DNA from 3 places in the Actinomadura sp. NAK00032 genome. Region 3 is predicted to be linked to each of the others. Evidence: riboswitches for the same ligand, from Rfam matches in the RefSeq annotation. Region 3 holds a riboswitch; each other region holds the start of a gene.
What was found. Region 3 has a riboswitch for cyclic di-AMP ahead of HUT06_RS40260 (NlpC/P60 family protein). Riboswitches for the same ligand answer to the same signal wherever they lie in the genome.

Region 1 (5,139 bases), 6.8 Mb from region 3:
TCCGTGGACGAAGGGCCGGAGGGAAGGCGGGTGTACTACATCGGGATCCCGCGAAGGGGTGACATGGAGCACCTGACGTCGAGGCTCGACCGCGCCGGGGTGCGCTCGGGGGATGTGTCATGGCGACCTTGAACTGTCCTGTCTGCGGTGAGCCGCACCAGCAGGGCGACCTGCTCTGCATGAACTGCGGGGCCAACCTGGCGCGCGGCGGAGGCGGTGCCCACCGGCAGGGGCCGGGCGGGTACGACGACCAGCAGCCGCCGGGCGGCCAGTACGGCGGCGGCCCGCAGCACGGCCAGCCGCAGTACGGCGCTCCGCAGCCGCACGATCCGTACGGGCAGCAGTCCCCGCAGCACCAGCAGGGTCCGCCTCCCGGGCAGCAGCCCGACCAGTGGGGCCCGCCGCAGCCGCAGCAGCCGGACCAGTGGGGGCCGCCACCCGGGCCCCAGCAGTCGCCCGGCCAGTACGGGCAGCCTCAGCACGGCGCTCCGCAGCAGGGAGGCCCCCACCAGGGCGGCCCGCCGCACGGGGGCCAGGGTCCCGGGCAGCAGCCCGCGGACCCGTGGGGCATGCCCCAGCAGCAGCCGCCGCAGGACCAGTGGGGCGCGCCGCAGCCGCCGTCCGACCAGTACGGGCAGCAGCGCGAGCCGCAATACGGCGCCCCCCAGGACCAGTACGGCGCTCCGCAGGGCCAGTACGGCGCCCCCCAAGACCAGTACGGCGCTCCTCAGCCGGAGCAGTACGGCGCGCCCCAGCAGGATCAGTACGGCGGCCCTCAAGACCAATATGGCGCCCCCCAGCAGGACCAGTACGGCGCCCCTCAGGACCAGTACGGCGGCGCACCGCAGCAGGACCAGTACGGCCCGCCGCAGCCGGCCGACCACGCGTTCGGCCCGCCGCCGCAGCAGCACGGGCAGCCGCCCCACGGCGGCCCTCAGCACGGCGGCCCCCCGCACGGCGGTCCGCAGGGCGGACCCCAGCACGGGGGCCAGCCGCCGCTGCCGCCGCACGGCCGTGAGGCCACGCTGCTGCCGCACGACCAGGGCCAGCGTCCTCCCGCCCCCGACAGCACGGCGTTCATGTGCCCGTACTGCGAGGCGGTGCTGAGCAACCCGGGCGCCGCGCAGTGCGACTCGTGCCTGCGGCCGCTGCCGAAGCAGGGCACGCCCGTCCTGCGGGTGCAGTTCCCCACGGGCGAGCTGAAGGTGTCCGTCGGCCAGCACCTCGTGCTCGGCCGGGACGCCGGGCAGTCGCCGGTGGCGGCCACGTTCACGCAGTACGACAACGTGTCGCGGCGCCACTCGACGGTCTGGCTCGACCCGTCCGGCACCGCCTGGGTGCGGGACGAGGGCTCCACCAACGGGACGTTCGTCAACGGCGAGCGGCTGCCCCGCGGCGTGGAGGCGCCCCTGCGCGACGGCGACCAGCTCCGCCTGGCCGCCGACGTCACCGGGACCGTCCAGCTGAAGTGAGCTGAGCACGCGAGAAGGGCGGCCCCGCGGTCGCGAGAACCGCGGGGCCGCCCTCTTTCGTGCGACGGGCGGGCCGGCCTCAGCCGGCGCGCTTGGTGCGGGCGCGCGTGCGCTCGCGCTCCTTGGCGTCCAGCACGACCTTGCGGATGCGGACGTTCGCCGGCGTCACCTCGACGCACTCGTCCTCGCGGCAGAACTCCAGCGCCTCCTCCAGCGACAGGAGCCGGGGCGGGGTGAGCCGCTCCAGCTCGTCGCCGGTGGACGACCGCATGTTCGTGAGCTTCTTCTCCTTGGTGATGTTGACGTCCATGTCGTCGGCGCGGGAGTTCTCCCCGACGATCATGCCCTCGTACACCTCGGTGGTCGGCCCGACGAAGAACGTGCCGCGCTCCTGCAGGTTCGTGATCGCGTACGCGGTGGCGGCGCCGGCGCGGTCGGCGACCAGCGACCCCGACGGGCGGGTGCGCAGCTCGCCGAACCAGGGCTCGTAGTCCTCGAAGACGTGGTGCGCCATGCCGGTGCCGCGCGTCTCGGTCATGAACTCGGTGCGGAACCCGATCAGGCCGCGGGCCGGGACGAGGAACTCCATCCGGACCCAGCCGGTGCCGTGGTTGGTCATCTGCTCCATGCGGCCCTTGCGGACCGCCATCAGCTGCGTGACCGCGCCGAGGTGCTCCTCGGGGATGTCGACGGTGAGCCGCTCGACCGGCTCGTGCCGCTTGCCGTCGATGTCGCGGGTGACGACCTGCGGCTTGCCGACGGTCAGCTCGTAGCCCTCGCGGCGCATGTTCTCGACGAGGATCGCGAGGGCCAGCTCGCCGCGGCCCTGCACCTCCCACGCGTCCGGCCGCTCGGTCGGCAGCACCTTGATCGACACGTTGCCGACCAGCTCGCGGTCGATCCGGTCCTTGACCATCCGCGCGGTGACCTTGGTGCCCTTCTCGCGGCCCGCCATCGGCCCGGTGTTGGTGCCGATCGTCATCGAGATCGCCGGCTCGTCCACGGTGATCAGCGGCAGCGGGCGCGGGTCGTCCGGGTCGGCGATGGTGTCGCCGATCATGATCTCCGGGATGCCGGCGATCGCGATGATGTCGCCCGGCCCGGCCTCGTCGGCGGGCTTGCGGGTGAGCGCGTCCGTCATCAGCAGCTCGGTGATCTTCACCCGCTCGATGCTGCCGTCGTGCCGGCACCAGGCGACCGGCTGGCCCTTCTTGATCGTCCCGGCGTACATCCGGCACAGCGCGATCCGGCCGAGGTAGCTGGAGGCGTCCAGGTTCGTCACGTGCGCCTGCAGCGGGGCGTCCGGGTCGTAGGACGGCGCCGGGATCGTCTCGGTGATGACCTTGAACAGCGGCTCCAGGTCGGCGCTGTCGGGCATGGCGCCGTCGGCGGGCTTGTCGAGCGAGGCCCGCCCCGCCCGGCCCGACGCGTACACGATCGGGAAGTCGATCTGGTCCTCGTCGGCGTCGAGGTCCATGAACAGTTCGTAGGTCTCGTCCACGACCTCGTCGATGCGGGCGTCGGGACGGTCGGTCTTGTTCACCACCAGGATGACCGGGAGCCGCGCGGCCAGCGCCTTGCGCAGCACGAACCGGGTCTGCGGGAGGGGGCCCTCGCTGGCGTCCACCAGCAGGACGACGCCGTCCACCATGGACAGCCCGCGCTCGACCTCGCCGCCGAAGTCGGCGTGGCCCGGGGTGTCGATGATGTTGATCGTCAGCCCGTTGTGCTTGACCGCGGTGTTCTTCGCGAGAATCGTGATGCCCTTCTCGCGCTCCAGGTCGTTGGAGTCCATGACCCGGTCGTCGACGTCCTGGTTCTCGCGGAAGGCCCCGGACTGCCAGAGCATGGCGTCGACCAGCGTCGTCTTTCCGTGGTCGACGTGGGCGACGATCGCGACGTTCCGGAGGTCGTCGCGCGTGGAGATGGGCATGCGGGTTACCTTGCGTGAGGTTTCAGGAGAGTCGCCGCAGAAACACGGCAGCACTCCATTCTACGCTCCGCGACCCCTCCCGCATTCCCGAGCGGGCCGCCCCGGGCCGCGCGCCCGCCCGATTGGCCAACTTTGCCGATCCTTTGTAATCTTCCCGAGATCCGGTCGTCCGGAGTCCCACCCCCCGGGGCTGCGACCGGAACGCCGAATCTCCCGCCCGGCGGGAGAACCGGGGACCCAACACCCCCGGGGTGAATCGGCGCGCGACACGCGCCGTAGGGCGACTCCTGGCCCGAACCCGTCAGCTAACCCGGTAGGCGTGCGTGGAGAGGAGAGCACCGGCTTGGCACCGGACCCCCACCGGCGGCGGCGCGTCGCGCCCACCGCCACCGCGGCAGCCCTGCTCCTGGCCGGCCTCGGCGCCACCGCGCCCGTCGCCGCGCCCGTCGCCGCGCACGCCGCACCGCTCGGCCTCGCCGCCGCGGCGAACCCGAGCCCCACTCCGACGACGGAGAAGGGCCTGCGCAAGAGCCTCAACGCGCTGAACGAAGAGGCCGAGATCCTCACCGAGAAGTACAACAAGACCCGCGTCGACCTGAAGGCCGCGCAGAAGGCCGAGCAGGCCGCCGCCAAGACCGCGCAGACCCTGCGGGCCCAGGCCGCGCCCGCCCGCGAGCGCCTCGGCCGGATGGCCGCCGCCAACTACATCGCCGGCTCCCCCGACGCGCTGTTCGGCGCGAACGGCTCCCCCGACGGGCTGTCAGACAGCGCCTACCTCGTCCAGAACCAGGCGCACGCCGTCCAGGCCCTGCAGAAGCAGATCGACCGGGCCGAGGCCGCCGAGCGCGACGCGAAGGCCAAGACCGCCCAGGTCAAGAAGGCCTGGGAGGACGCCAAGAAGGCGCGCTCCGAGGCGAAGGCCAAGGTCACCGAGGTGATGAAGCGCCTCGACAAGCTGTCCACCACGCGCGCCAGCGACCCCCGCACCGGCCTCACCGCGACCATCAAGGGCTCCGACCTGCCCGCCAAGATGGCCCGCAAGGCCTACGGCAAGCTCGGCTCCCCCTACGTGTGGGCCGCCGCCGGACCGAGCAGCTTCGACTGCTCCGGCCTCGTCGTCTGGGCCTACGCCCAGGTGGGCAAGCCCGGCCTGCCGCACTACACCGGCGACCTCTACCAGCTCGGCACCAAGGTCCCCCGGACCCAGCTGCGCTCCGGCGACCTGGTCTACTTCGGCGGCAACCTCCACCACATGGGCATCTACCTCAGCGGCGGCAAGTACCTGCACGCCCCGCAGACCGGCGATGTGGTGAAGATCTCCAAGCTGTCGGACCGCTCCGACTACGCCGGCGCCAACCGCATCTCCTGACCCCCCTCCCGGGCCGCGCGACGCGGCCCCCTCAGTCGTCGGGGGCTTCCTGCGGCGCGGTAGGAAGCCCCCGGCGGGTTTATTGTTTTGCCCTCGGCGGTCGGCGCTGGCGCGCCTTCCTTCCACGGGCAAAACGGCGATCGCTGCATCGCTCCGGCTCGCCTTGCGGCTCGCTTCGCGATCAGGTTCTCGCTTCGCTTGAACCTGGCTTCGCACGCGATCGCAACGTGGCGGTCGCCGCAACCTTGGGTTACGGACGTGTGCCTTGTGGTCCGCGCGTGGTGCGGGAGTGGCTGATGTCGTTGGGGCAGGTTCCCCGGTTCGTCTTCGCTCGCCTTGCGGGTCGCGGCACGATCGGCTTCTCG
Region 2 (5,139 bases), 4.9 Mb from region 3:
CCCGCCCGGGCGCCCGTCCGGCCCGGTGGCGAAGGTCGGCGCGTACAGGACGGCGCGGCGGCCGTCGTCCAGGCCGAGGGATTCGCGGAGCGCGGCGACCTCGGCGGCCAGCTCCGGATCGCCGTCCACCCCGTTGACCAGGGGGTCGTTGCGGGGGTACCCGGCGGGGAGCAGCTCCGAGCGCACCCCGAGCCCGGCGCACAGGGTCTCGACGTCGTGCCCGGAGCGCACCAGGAAGCAGTCGTAGCGCTCCACCATGCGCCGCAGCCGGGCCCTCTCGGCGGCGGAGGCCCGCTTCAGGCGCGGCTGGTCGAGACCCATCGGCTTGACGGCCGAGCCGTGCCAGGTCTGGATATAGGTGGTCTCACGGCGTTTGCGCAGGCCCTCGGGGAAGCCCTGGTTGTCCACCCAGAACTGGGCGCGTGCCAGCGCCAGAAAGTACCTCCACGAGCCCCGGCGGACGAGCACGGCGTCCTTGGGGAACCCCTTCGGGGAGGACGCGTACGCCCACACCGCCGTGATCGGCCGCCCCGTCCTGCGCAGCTCCCGGTAGAGGTATTTGGGGTTGTCGGAGTAGTGGCGTCCTAGATGGCTCTCGAAGACCACCTGGCCGGTCCGGACGGGCAGCCGGCTGAGCACCCGGTTGAACACGGCGACCTTGGTCCGGCGCGCGGTGAGCCGCCGGGCCGCCGCCCGCCGCGCCGCCCGGACGCGGCGCCAGGCGAGCCGCCCCGCCGCCGAGCGGGCGCCGCGCAGCGCGGCGGCCCTCGCGAGCCGCGCCCACGGGTTCGCCGTCTCCAGCGTGAACGCCAGGTCCCCGCGGCCGGTGAGGCGCGACCGGAGGCTGTCTCCGGCAAGCCGCGTCAGCCGGGGCCGGACGGGCAGCGCGACGCCCTCCAGCGGCGGCGATCCGGGGCCCTCGCCGAGGCGGCAGACCATGTCCTCGCCGTCCGCCCGGACGCGGAGCCACGCGTCCCAGACGGGGTCGGCGAACCCGATCGGCCTGATCCCGGCGGCCGGGTCGAACTCCGCCCGCCAGGCCAGGCGGTCGCCCTCGTGCCGGACGGCGGCGCGGATCCGCGCCCGGCGGGACCCGCGGCGCCGGTCGCGCAACTCCAGCGTCCCGGCGAGCTCGGCGGCCGGCGGGATCCGGCGCAGCGGGTTCGGCACGTGCCCGGCGATCAGGGCGCGGCCGCCGCGCACCTCCAGCCGCGTCACGGTCCCGGCCGGGCACAGCTCCCGCAGCGGCCGGACGTGGAAGCCGAGGCCGGTGACGTCCAGGATCCGGCGGCCGAGCCGCCCGCGCGGCCCGCCCTCGCCCCAGAAGACCCGCCCGTCCCGCTCCACCAGCCGGGCGCGGAGCACGGGCCGCCGCGGTGGCCGGTACTCGGCGGCGGCCAGCGCCCCCGCGTGGTCGCCCTCGCGGACCAGGTACGCGGCGATCGCGGACAGCGGGTTGGCCAGCTCGAACACGCGCGGGTCGAGCTCGGCCAGGTAGCCGGCCGCCAGCTCCAGGAACCGGTCCCGGTGGGCGGGGTCGCGCCCGCGCAGTTCCCGCAGGTAGAGCAGCAGGTCGTGGTTGACGAACTTCACGTCCTTGGCGCGCCCGAGATCGTGCGCGCCGCGCAGCGCGAACAGCATGTCGATGCGCCGGTGGATCTCCAGCCGGTCGGCGAAGTTGGCCGGGTCCGCCCGCCGGTTGGAGATCGACGGCGCGCCCGTCCGCCGCCGGACGAGCCAGCGGTAGACGCGGTGCGGGATCACCGCGGTCCGCTCCGCCGCCAGGTAGGCCTCGGCGGTGAACAGCAGGTCCTCGTAGTGCAGCCGCTCGACGAACCGCAGGCCGTGCTCCTCCAGGAAGCCGCGCCGGTACGCCTTGTTGGTGGAGAGGGTGTCGTAGAGGAGGTCGGGGTTCTCGCGCAGCGAGCCGTACACGGCGCTGCGTTCGTACAGCCACGGGTACCAGGGGCGGACGCGCCCCTTCGCGCCTTCAGGCAGGTCCAGGAAGACCCGCTCGCACAGCCCGGAGACCAGGTCGGCGCCGGTGTCCTCGGCGATGGCGAGCAGGTTGAGGCAGGCGTGCCGGTCCAGCAGGTCGTCGCTGTCGAGGAACATCACGTACCGGCCGGACGAGGCGTCCACGCCGGCGTTGCGGGGCCGGCCGCAGCCGCCGGAGTTGACCGGCAGGTGCACCGCCCGGACCCGGCCCGGCCGCGCCGCGGCGAGCCGCTCGGCGACCTCCCCGGTGCCGTCGGTGCTGGCGTCGTCGACGATCACGGTCTCGACGCCGCCCAGGGACTGCTCCAGCGTCGAGGCGACCGCATGGGGGAGCCGCCGGGCGTCGTTGTAGGCGATCACCACCACGCTGACATCCGGGCGCACCCGCTCGGCCTCCCCTCACCGGTTCCCGCTCGCACCGGCCCGGCCGCCGGGAGCCGGAGGCCGGTCGGACGTTGCCAGGGATTCCTATCCAGGAACGCCCCAGTGAGGCCCAGGGGGCGTCAAAGGCTGTCATTGCTTCCCATTACCCGCCTACAACGGAGACTTAGGACACACCCTCAAGGAACGCCCGAAGGCGCCCGGCCGGAGCCGGGCGCCTTCGATCCGTACGCTCTGGGAGGCGCGTCAGGACGCGTAGTCGGGGTAGCCGTAGCCGACGACCTCGGACTTGTCGCGGACCTTCTTCTGCACCTCGTTGTCGCTGTTGCCCTCGACCGTGCTGATCTTGCCGTTGCCGTTGTCCTTCACGACGAGGCCGACATGGTCGATGTCGCCGATGCTGCCGTTCGAGCCGTCCTTCCAGTCGAAGAACACCACGGCGCCCGGCTTGGGCTTGTCGCCCCAGCGGTCGGTCTTCTTGAACCAGGTGGCGTGCTGGACGGTGTAGGCGTCCCAGCCCATGTTCTTCACGCCGGTGTGGGCCCCGACCCAGGACACGAACATGTCGCACCACTGGGCGCCGTTGTAGGCCTTGACCGAGAAGCCGCCGTCGCGCTGGGCGGTGGCCTTGGCGTGCGGGGTCGAGGTGTACCACTCGTGGAACTTGGTCTGGCCGCCCTTGCCCTCGCTGATGCCGACCTGCTTCTTGGCGAGGTCGATCACCTCGGAGGCCTTGACCGGGCGCGGCGCGACGCCCCAGCCGGCCTCGCGGGCCTCGGCCTGGGTCATGCCCGCGGACTGCTTCGACGCGGTGCCCTGCTCGGCCACCGCGGCCGCCTTCGCCTGGGCCGGGGTCTCGGCCGCGGCGCTGCCGCCGGCGAGGGGGTTGAGGACGGCGAGCCCGACGGCTCCGGTGAGCACGGCGCCCACGGCGACACCGACGGCCTTGTCCTCGGGGGAGAAGCGGTTGAGCGAAAGTCGATCGAAACGACCGGTCATGCAGGGAATCTCCTATCTTCCATGACGCCTACCGGGTTAGCTGACGGATTCGGGCATGGAAGCAGCCCTACGGCGCGGCTCTGGGTCGCGCCGATTCACCCCTGGAACATTGGGTCCCCGGCTCCGTCCGGTCGCTGTCGACCGGGACGGACTCGGCCTCGCACCGCACTCTGCGGCGCAGACTTATCGGATGTATCTCAGTGACTGATCTCTGAGGGGCGCGCATCGTCTGGCGCGCATCGCGTGCGGATTCCGCTCCGCGATCCTCGGCCGTCCAGAGAACGGACGACCGGCGGCAACGCATGGGGTGCGCTGCGGGATTCCGGATAGAAGGTACCAACCTTCTGCGGAAAAGCAAACCAGGCACAAAACTCTGTCTTGCCTGCTCAAAGCCCTTCCAAGGATCCTTCAACACCGTCAGGGCGCGGCATCTTCCCGATCTTTCCCGAACTGGCCCTCAGCCCTTTGCCCATGGGCCTTACCGGCGATGACCAAAAGGTAAAGAAACCCGGGGAGCCCCGGCGGCCGCCTGCCCCGGGGCCGCCCTTCACAGGGCCCCTGGGGCGTCCTCCTGCGGTCTAGCTCACAGGCCCCGCCCACCCCGGGATCCGGGTGCGCTTCGTCACTCGACCCGCAGCGCGAACAGCGTGGTGTCGTCCGCCGCCCGGTCGTGCTCCATCCGCGCCAGGACCTCGTCCAGCACCCGGTCGGGGCGGGTCGAGCCGTCCCGCAGGATGCCGGTGAGGCGCTCGATGCGCTCGTCCAGGTCGGCGTCCCTGCGCTCCACCAGGCCGTCGGTGTAGAGGAACAGCATGTCCCCGGGGTCGAGCTCGGTGGTGATCGTCGTGTACTGCCAGCCGGGCATCGCGCCGAGCATCGGGTCGCGGACGACCTCCAGCGGCGCCGCCCACCCGTCCCGGACCAGGATCGGCGGCGGATGGCCCGCGCACGTCCACTCCAGCACCCGGCGGGCCGGGTCGAAATGCCCGACGATCGCGGTGCCCGTCGCCGGCGGGTCCATGTTGCCGACCAGCTCGTTCAGCCAGCCCACCAGCCGCCCCGCCGGCTCGCCCGTGCACGCGAGGCCCAGCAGCCCGTTCCGCGTGCGCGCCATCGCGGCCGCCGCCGGCAGCCCGTGCCCGGCCGCGTCGCCGATCGCGAACACGGCCCGCCCGTCCGGCAGCACCCGCGTCGCGAACCAGTCCCCGCCGATGCGGGCGGTGCTCTCCGCCGCCAGGCTGCGCAGCGCCACCGACAGGCCCGGCAGCTCCTCGATCTCGTCCTCGTCCGGCAGGATCGCGCGGCGCAGCGTCACCGCGACCCGCCGCTCCTGCGCCGTCCGCGCCTGCTGCTTGAGCATCTGCCGCCGCGTCTCGGCCAGCGCCCGCTCCACCCCGCGCCGCCGGGTGATGTCCTGCGAGACGATGTTGATCGAGACCGGCAGCCCGGAGTCGCCCAGCACCGGCTCGGCGAACAGCCACAGGTGCCGCGGCGTCCCGTCCGGCGCGATCACCCGGTGCTCGGCCTCCACCGGCTCCTTGCGGGAGAACATCGTCTGGACGGCCTCCTCCATCAGCGGGAGGTCGTCGTCCGCCACGACCTTCGGCAGGTCGTGCGGCATCGGCGGCACCTCCTCGGGGTCGAGGCCGTAGTTGGCCAGCATCTGCGGCGTCCAGTCCGCCTCGCCGGTCGCGAGGTCCCACTCCCCGAAGCCGATCAGCGCCAGCCGCTCCACCCGCTCCATCCGCCGCGCGACGCGGT
Region 3 (5,139 bases):
TCGCTCTGTCGAGTCCGTCGCGCTTGCCGAGTTCGTCGGCGGACGAATCGCCTCGATGTCGATTCTTGGGGGCGGGGGCGGGGGGCGGGTCTCCCAGGGCCTCATTGCCCGGGCCCGTGTCCGTGTCGTGCGGGAGCGGTTAAGCGCTTTCGCGGATCACCAGTTCGGGACGCTGGACGACCTGGCGGTGCTGGTGCGACTTGCCTTCGCCGATCTCCGCCAGCGCCAGTTCGGCGGCCTCCCAGCCGAGCTCGCGGCGCGGCTGCCGGATCGTGGTCAGCGGGACGGCGGCGCTCGCGGCCAGCTCGATGTCGTCGTAGCCGATGACGGCGATGTCGTCCGGGACGCGGACGCCGAGCCGGGTCAGCTCGTTGATCAGGCCGATGGCCAGCAGGTCGTTGGCGCAGAACACGCCGTCCGGCCGCGGGGACATGGCCAGGACCTCGTGCGCGGCGGCCTGACCCTCGGTGGGGCTCAGGGCGTCCTGGACGAGCGTGGCGGGTTCGCCGAGACCCGCCTCGACGAGCGTCCGGGCGGCGCCGTCGCGGCGGTCCACGCAGGGCTGCGGTTCCGGGACGCCGGTCACGAACACGATGCGCTCGCGGCCGATGCCGAGCAGCCGCGCGGCGGCGATCTCGCCGCCCGCGAAGTGGTCGACGCGCGCCGAGCACGCGTCGGCCGAGTCGCGGTCGATCACCACCACGCTCATGCCGGCGGCGCGCAGCCGGGAGATGTCGCCGGGGGGCCGCCCGACCGGGATGATCAGGACCCCGGCGGCCTGCTGCTCCTCCAGGAGTTGCAGCGAGCGGCGCTCCTTGGCGGACGAGTGGTCGCTGGACAGCCAGAGGGCGTCGTGGCCCGCCTCGTTGAGGGCGGCCTCGGCGCCGCGCGCGACATCGGAGGCGTAGGGGTTGGTGAGGTCCTCGACGACGATGCCGAAGGCGCGGCGCGGCTGGTCGCCGAACTCGCCGGCGGTGCGCTCGGGGCGCCGCCGGAGCCGGCGCGCGGACTCGTTCCGCACGAATCCGAGCTCCTCGATCGCCGCGCGGACGCGGTCACGGGTAGCTTCGGCCACGAGGTCTGGCCGGTTTAGGACATTCGAAACGGTCCCAACTGAGACTCCAGCCCGCCTCGCGACCTCACGAATACTGGTCTGTGGCAACTCGCTCCTCGTCCCGCCCCAGGAGTGTTTCCCCAGGTAGTGGAGTTTTGCGCGGCACGTCGCCGATCATGCGACTACGTACTGTCACCGACCGGACGCATACCGCATTTGGACAGCGCTTGACGGGCCGGATCCGGCCGCCTAGCGTTCCGAGCCGAAGCGTAGCTTGAAACGATTCACGATCTTGCTCAGCGGCAAGATGCGGCGAGTCCGACGAGGAGGGCCGGATGCGGATGGCTGGCGATCTCATCCCGTCTCCCTCGGACGACCAACGAGTGAATCGTCACCCGGAGTTCCCCCGTAAGACCCCGCAATCGGCCAGGCGGCCACCTCCGGCCAAGCTCGTGAGACAGCAAAGGAACCCGATGATCTAAGTCCGGAGGCTCCGGACCCGGCAACCCAACGCGCGTACAGATCGAGGCCCAACCCGTGCCTGTGCAGCGGACGGCTGCATCCCCGCGGTCATCACCACGGACGAGGGAGGACGGAGTGGAAACAGCCACACTCGCACGTCGTGGCACCGACGATTTCGGGCTGAGCGAGGAGGAGATCCGGTTGCTCGCCCAGATCGCGAGCGGTGTCACCGCCGATGTGGCGGCACGCAAGCTGGAGCTGAGCGCACGGACCTTGCGGCGCCGGTTGCGGACGATCTGCGACCGGCTGGAGGTCAACACCCCTATCGAGGCCGTGGTGTGGGCGGCCCGGAGGCAGCTCATCTAGCCGGCTTCACCCCCCGACGCTCGCCAGGGGACGGGCGAGCGTCACAGAGATCCAGGCGGCGAACGAACGAATTCCGTCCGACCCCGCAGCGGCGGCGCCGGCGCCCTGGCAGGTAGGTCCCTGCAGGTGGCGTCGCCGCGGACGGCGTTCAACCCCGCTCCGCCCATGGATCCCCCACCCATGCGCACCTCCGCGCGGCAGGCACCCGCGCACACGCAGGCATGCGCGCACTCACGCGGGCATGCGCACGCTGACGCTCTCGCGTGCTGTCCGATCGGGCCGGGAGTGTCGGCCGGGTCAATTGGCAGGGTCAGTTGGCAGGGGCAGTCGGCGGGCTCAGTCAGCGGGGTCAGGCGACTCGGACGCCGCCCGCGAAGGGCCGTCCGCCCATGGAGGCGATCCTCACGACGTCGCCGGTGTGCGGCGCGTGGATCATCTTGCCGCCGCCGATGTACATCCCCATGTGGTGCAGGTCGGAGTAGAAGAACACGAGGTCGCCCGGCTGGAGCTGGTTGCGCGACACGTGGGTGCCGGCGTTCCACTGGCTGCCGGTGTAGTGCGGCAGGTTGATGCCCACCTGCTTGTACGCCCACATCGTCAGGCCGGAGCAGTCGAAGGTGCTCGGCCCGGAGGCGCCCCAGACGTACGGGCGGCCGAGCTTGCCCATCGCGTACCGCAGGGCCTGCGCGGCCTTGCCGGTGCCGATGACGGGGAGCTTCGCGAGCTGGGACGGGTCGCGCTTGACGATCGTGCCGCGGACCTTCTCGTAGGCGTCGGTGACCTTCTTGCGCTGCGCGTCGAGCTGGGTCCGCAGTTGCTTGACCTGCTTGGCGCGCGATTCGGCGGACTTGCGGGCGCGCTGGGCGGCCTGCATCGCCTGCATGAGCCCGAGCACCTTGGTGCTGTCGCGCTTGGCGAAGTAGTTGAGGGTGGCGGCCTGGTCGAGGACGGCCTGCGGGTCCTGGGAGGCGACGAACGAGACCGTCGGGTCGGAGCCGCCCTGCATGTAGCTGGTCGCGGCGAGGGTGCCGACCTTCTGCCGGATCGCCTGGAGCGACTTCTCCTGCCGCTCGGCGTTCTCGGTGGCGACCTCGGCGGCGCGCTTGGACTGCGCGAGCTTCACCTTCAGGCCGTTGTACTGCTCGGTGAGCTGCTCCAGCTGGTCGGCGAGCTTGAAGGCCTGGGAGCGGAGCTCTTTGGTGGACGGCTCGGGATCGGCGTGTGCGACGGCCACGGTGCTGGACGCCGCCGTCAGTGCGATGAGCGCGCCGGCCACGGTGACCGCGCGGCCGCGGAAGCGGCGAAGGGAAGCAGACCGCGAGTGCTGCACGAGTTCTCCTCTCCTCAACCGCCTACCGGGTTAGCTGACGGGTTGGGGCCGGAGCAGCCCGTCCGCGAGCGTGCGCGGGCCAGGCCGCGGTGCTGCGGATTCACCCCTGACGGCCGCCGCCTCGGGGAAATCCCCGGAAACGCTCCGAAAGTGGGTCCCCGGCTCCCCGGGGCGCTGGTCTGCGGCCCGTGGACTCGGCGGTTCGGCCTCCGTTCTGCGGGTGGCCGATGTCAGCGATGGACACTAACGGAATGCGGATTGGATGCCAACAAGAACTTGCAAAGTCGCAGGTCAGGCGGGCGGGGCGCGCTGGCGCCGCCTGGTCTCCGCCGCCTCTCGCCACTGTGTTCCAGGTCACTTTTCGTGGAGGTGAGCGGCGTATCTAGTTGCTTTTATCTAGTCATCCTTCAGGGGTGCTCACCGCGCGTATGTGGACGCCGACGTTCGGCTAGGTCCGGTGTTCGATAATCTCGCCTGTTTGTGGAGGTTGTGATCCGGCGTGCCCGTACCGCCGACGTTCAAGAGATCCGCAGGCTGGTCGATCTGTACGCCGGGTCGGGGCGACGCCTGCTCAAGAAGTCGACGGTCAAGCTGTACGAGGACGTTCAGGAGTTCTGGGTCGCCGAGGACGTCCAGGACGGGACGCCTGGGCCCGTCGTGGCCTGCGGAGCCCTGCACGTCATGTGGGAGGACCTCGCCGAGGTCCGCTCGGTGGCGGTGGCCAAGGGGTACGGCGGACGCGGCATCGGTCACCGCATCGTCGCCCGGCTGCTGGAGACGGCGCGTGAGCTCGGCGTGCGAAGGGTGTTCTGCCTTACCTTCGAGGTGGACTTCTTCGCGCGCCACGGCTTCGAGCAGATCCTTGGGACACCGGTGTCGCCAGAGGTGTACGAGGAGCTTCTCCGCTCTTACGACGAAGGCGTGGCAGAGTTCTTGGACCTCGACCGGGTCAAGCCGAATACGTTGGGCAACACCCGGATGTTGCTTCGCCTGGAGGACTGCCCCAAATGAGCGATTCCCCCCGCCGCGGACGGCGTTACCAACCGCCGCAGGGCCAGGGTTCCTACGGTCCCCCGCCCCCGTACCAAGGTTCCCAGTGGCAGCAGCAGCCACAGCACCAGCAGCAACCGCAGCAGCAGTGGCAGCAGCCCCAGCAGGACTGGGGGCGCTCCTACGAGCCGTCCTACGACCAGTACGGCGACTCCCACGACGCCTATGGCGGTTCCCAGGGCAGCGAGATGGCACTGGCCCCCATTCACCGCCGGGCCGGTGCGCGGGTCATCGACAACGCGCTCGTCGCCGTCTTCGGGTTCGCGCTGATCCTGCCCGTGACGGTCGCCGCGTTCGGCCTGGGCGGTGAAGGCGGCAACGACAAGGAGGAGGGCGGCATCTGGAACTGGCCCATCATCTTCACCCTGTTCTTCGTCATGTCGGTGCTGCCGTTCCTCTACGAGGCCGTCCAGCTGTCCATGTGGGGGCGGACGCTGGGCAAGCGGGTCATGGGCCTGGGCATCGTGCAGGCCCGCCCGGCGGGCGAGCCGATGAGCACGACGCAGGCGGTCTGGCGCGCTGGGATCGTCCATGTCGGCTACCAGGTAGGTGTCTTCTTCTTCCTCGTCCTCGCGGTGATGGTGTGGGAGTACGCCGCGTACGGGATGGCGCTGGTCTGGGTGGGCGGTCTGATGGCCTACCTGTGGGCGATCTGGGACCAGCCCCTGCACCAGGCTCTGCACGACCGCTTCGCCGGCACGCTGGTCATCGATGAGCGGGGCACGTACGAGGAGTACGGCGACCAGTACACCGAGTACGCGGAGTAAGGCCGCGATGGCGGTTTCCCTCGCCGACCCGGGGCAGCGCCTGCTCGCGCGCGTAGTCGACACGCTTGTCGTCGGTGTGCCCGTCATCGTCGTCGTCCGCGAACTGGTGT

Region 1: linked by a shared signal. The riboswitch ahead of HUT06_RS09060 (NlpC/P60 family protein) and the one ahead of HUT06_RS40260 (NlpC/P60 family protein) in region 3 are both predicted to bind cyclic di-AMP.
Region 2: linked by a shared signal. The riboswitch ahead of HUT06_RS17805 (CHAP domain-containing protein) and the one ahead of HUT06_RS40260 (NlpC/P60 family protein) in region 3 are both predicted to bind cyclic di-AMP.

Annotation. Positions count from the first base shown of each region.
Region 1 covers NZ_CP054932.1:1,941,148-1,946,286, reverse strand. The annotation lists gene HUT06_RS09075 (4Fe-4S single cluster domain-containing protein) at 1-132, shown strand, start outside; gene HUT06_RS09070 (FHA domain-containing protein) at 120-1,472, shown strand; gene typA (translational GTPase TypA) at 1,552-3,405, opposite strand; cyclic di-AMP (ydaO/yuaA leader) riboswitch at 3,598-3,741, shown strand; gene HUT06_RS09060 (NlpC/P60 family protein) at 3,749-4,774, shown strand.
Region 2 covers NZ_CP054932.1:3,809,805-3,814,943, reverse strand. The annotation lists gene HUT06_RS17810 (CDP-glycerol glycerophosphotransferase family protein) at 1-2,382, opposite strand, end outside; gene HUT06_RS17805 (CHAP domain-containing protein) at 2,626-3,378, opposite strand; cyclic di-AMP (ydaO/yuaA leader) riboswitch at 3,389-3,546, opposite strand; gene HUT06_RS17800 (PP2C family protein-serine/threonine phosphatase) at 4,001-5,139, opposite strand, start outside.
Region 3 covers NZ_CP054932.1:8,744,145-8,749,283, reverse strand. The annotation lists gene HUT06_RS40270 (LacI family DNA-binding transcriptional regulator) at 140-1,162, opposite strand; gene HUT06_RS40265 (LuxR C-terminal-related transcriptional regulator) at 1,652-1,882, shown strand; gene HUT06_RS40260 (NlpC/P60 family protein) at 2,232-3,212, opposite strand; cyclic di-AMP (ydaO/yuaA leader) riboswitch at 3,216-3,422, opposite strand; gene HUT06_RS40255 (amino-acid N-acetyltransferase) at 3,687-4,223, shown strand; gene HUT06_RS40250 (RDD family protein) at 4,220-5,029, shown strand; gene HUT06_RS40245 (RDD family protein) at 5,037-5,139, shown strand, end outside.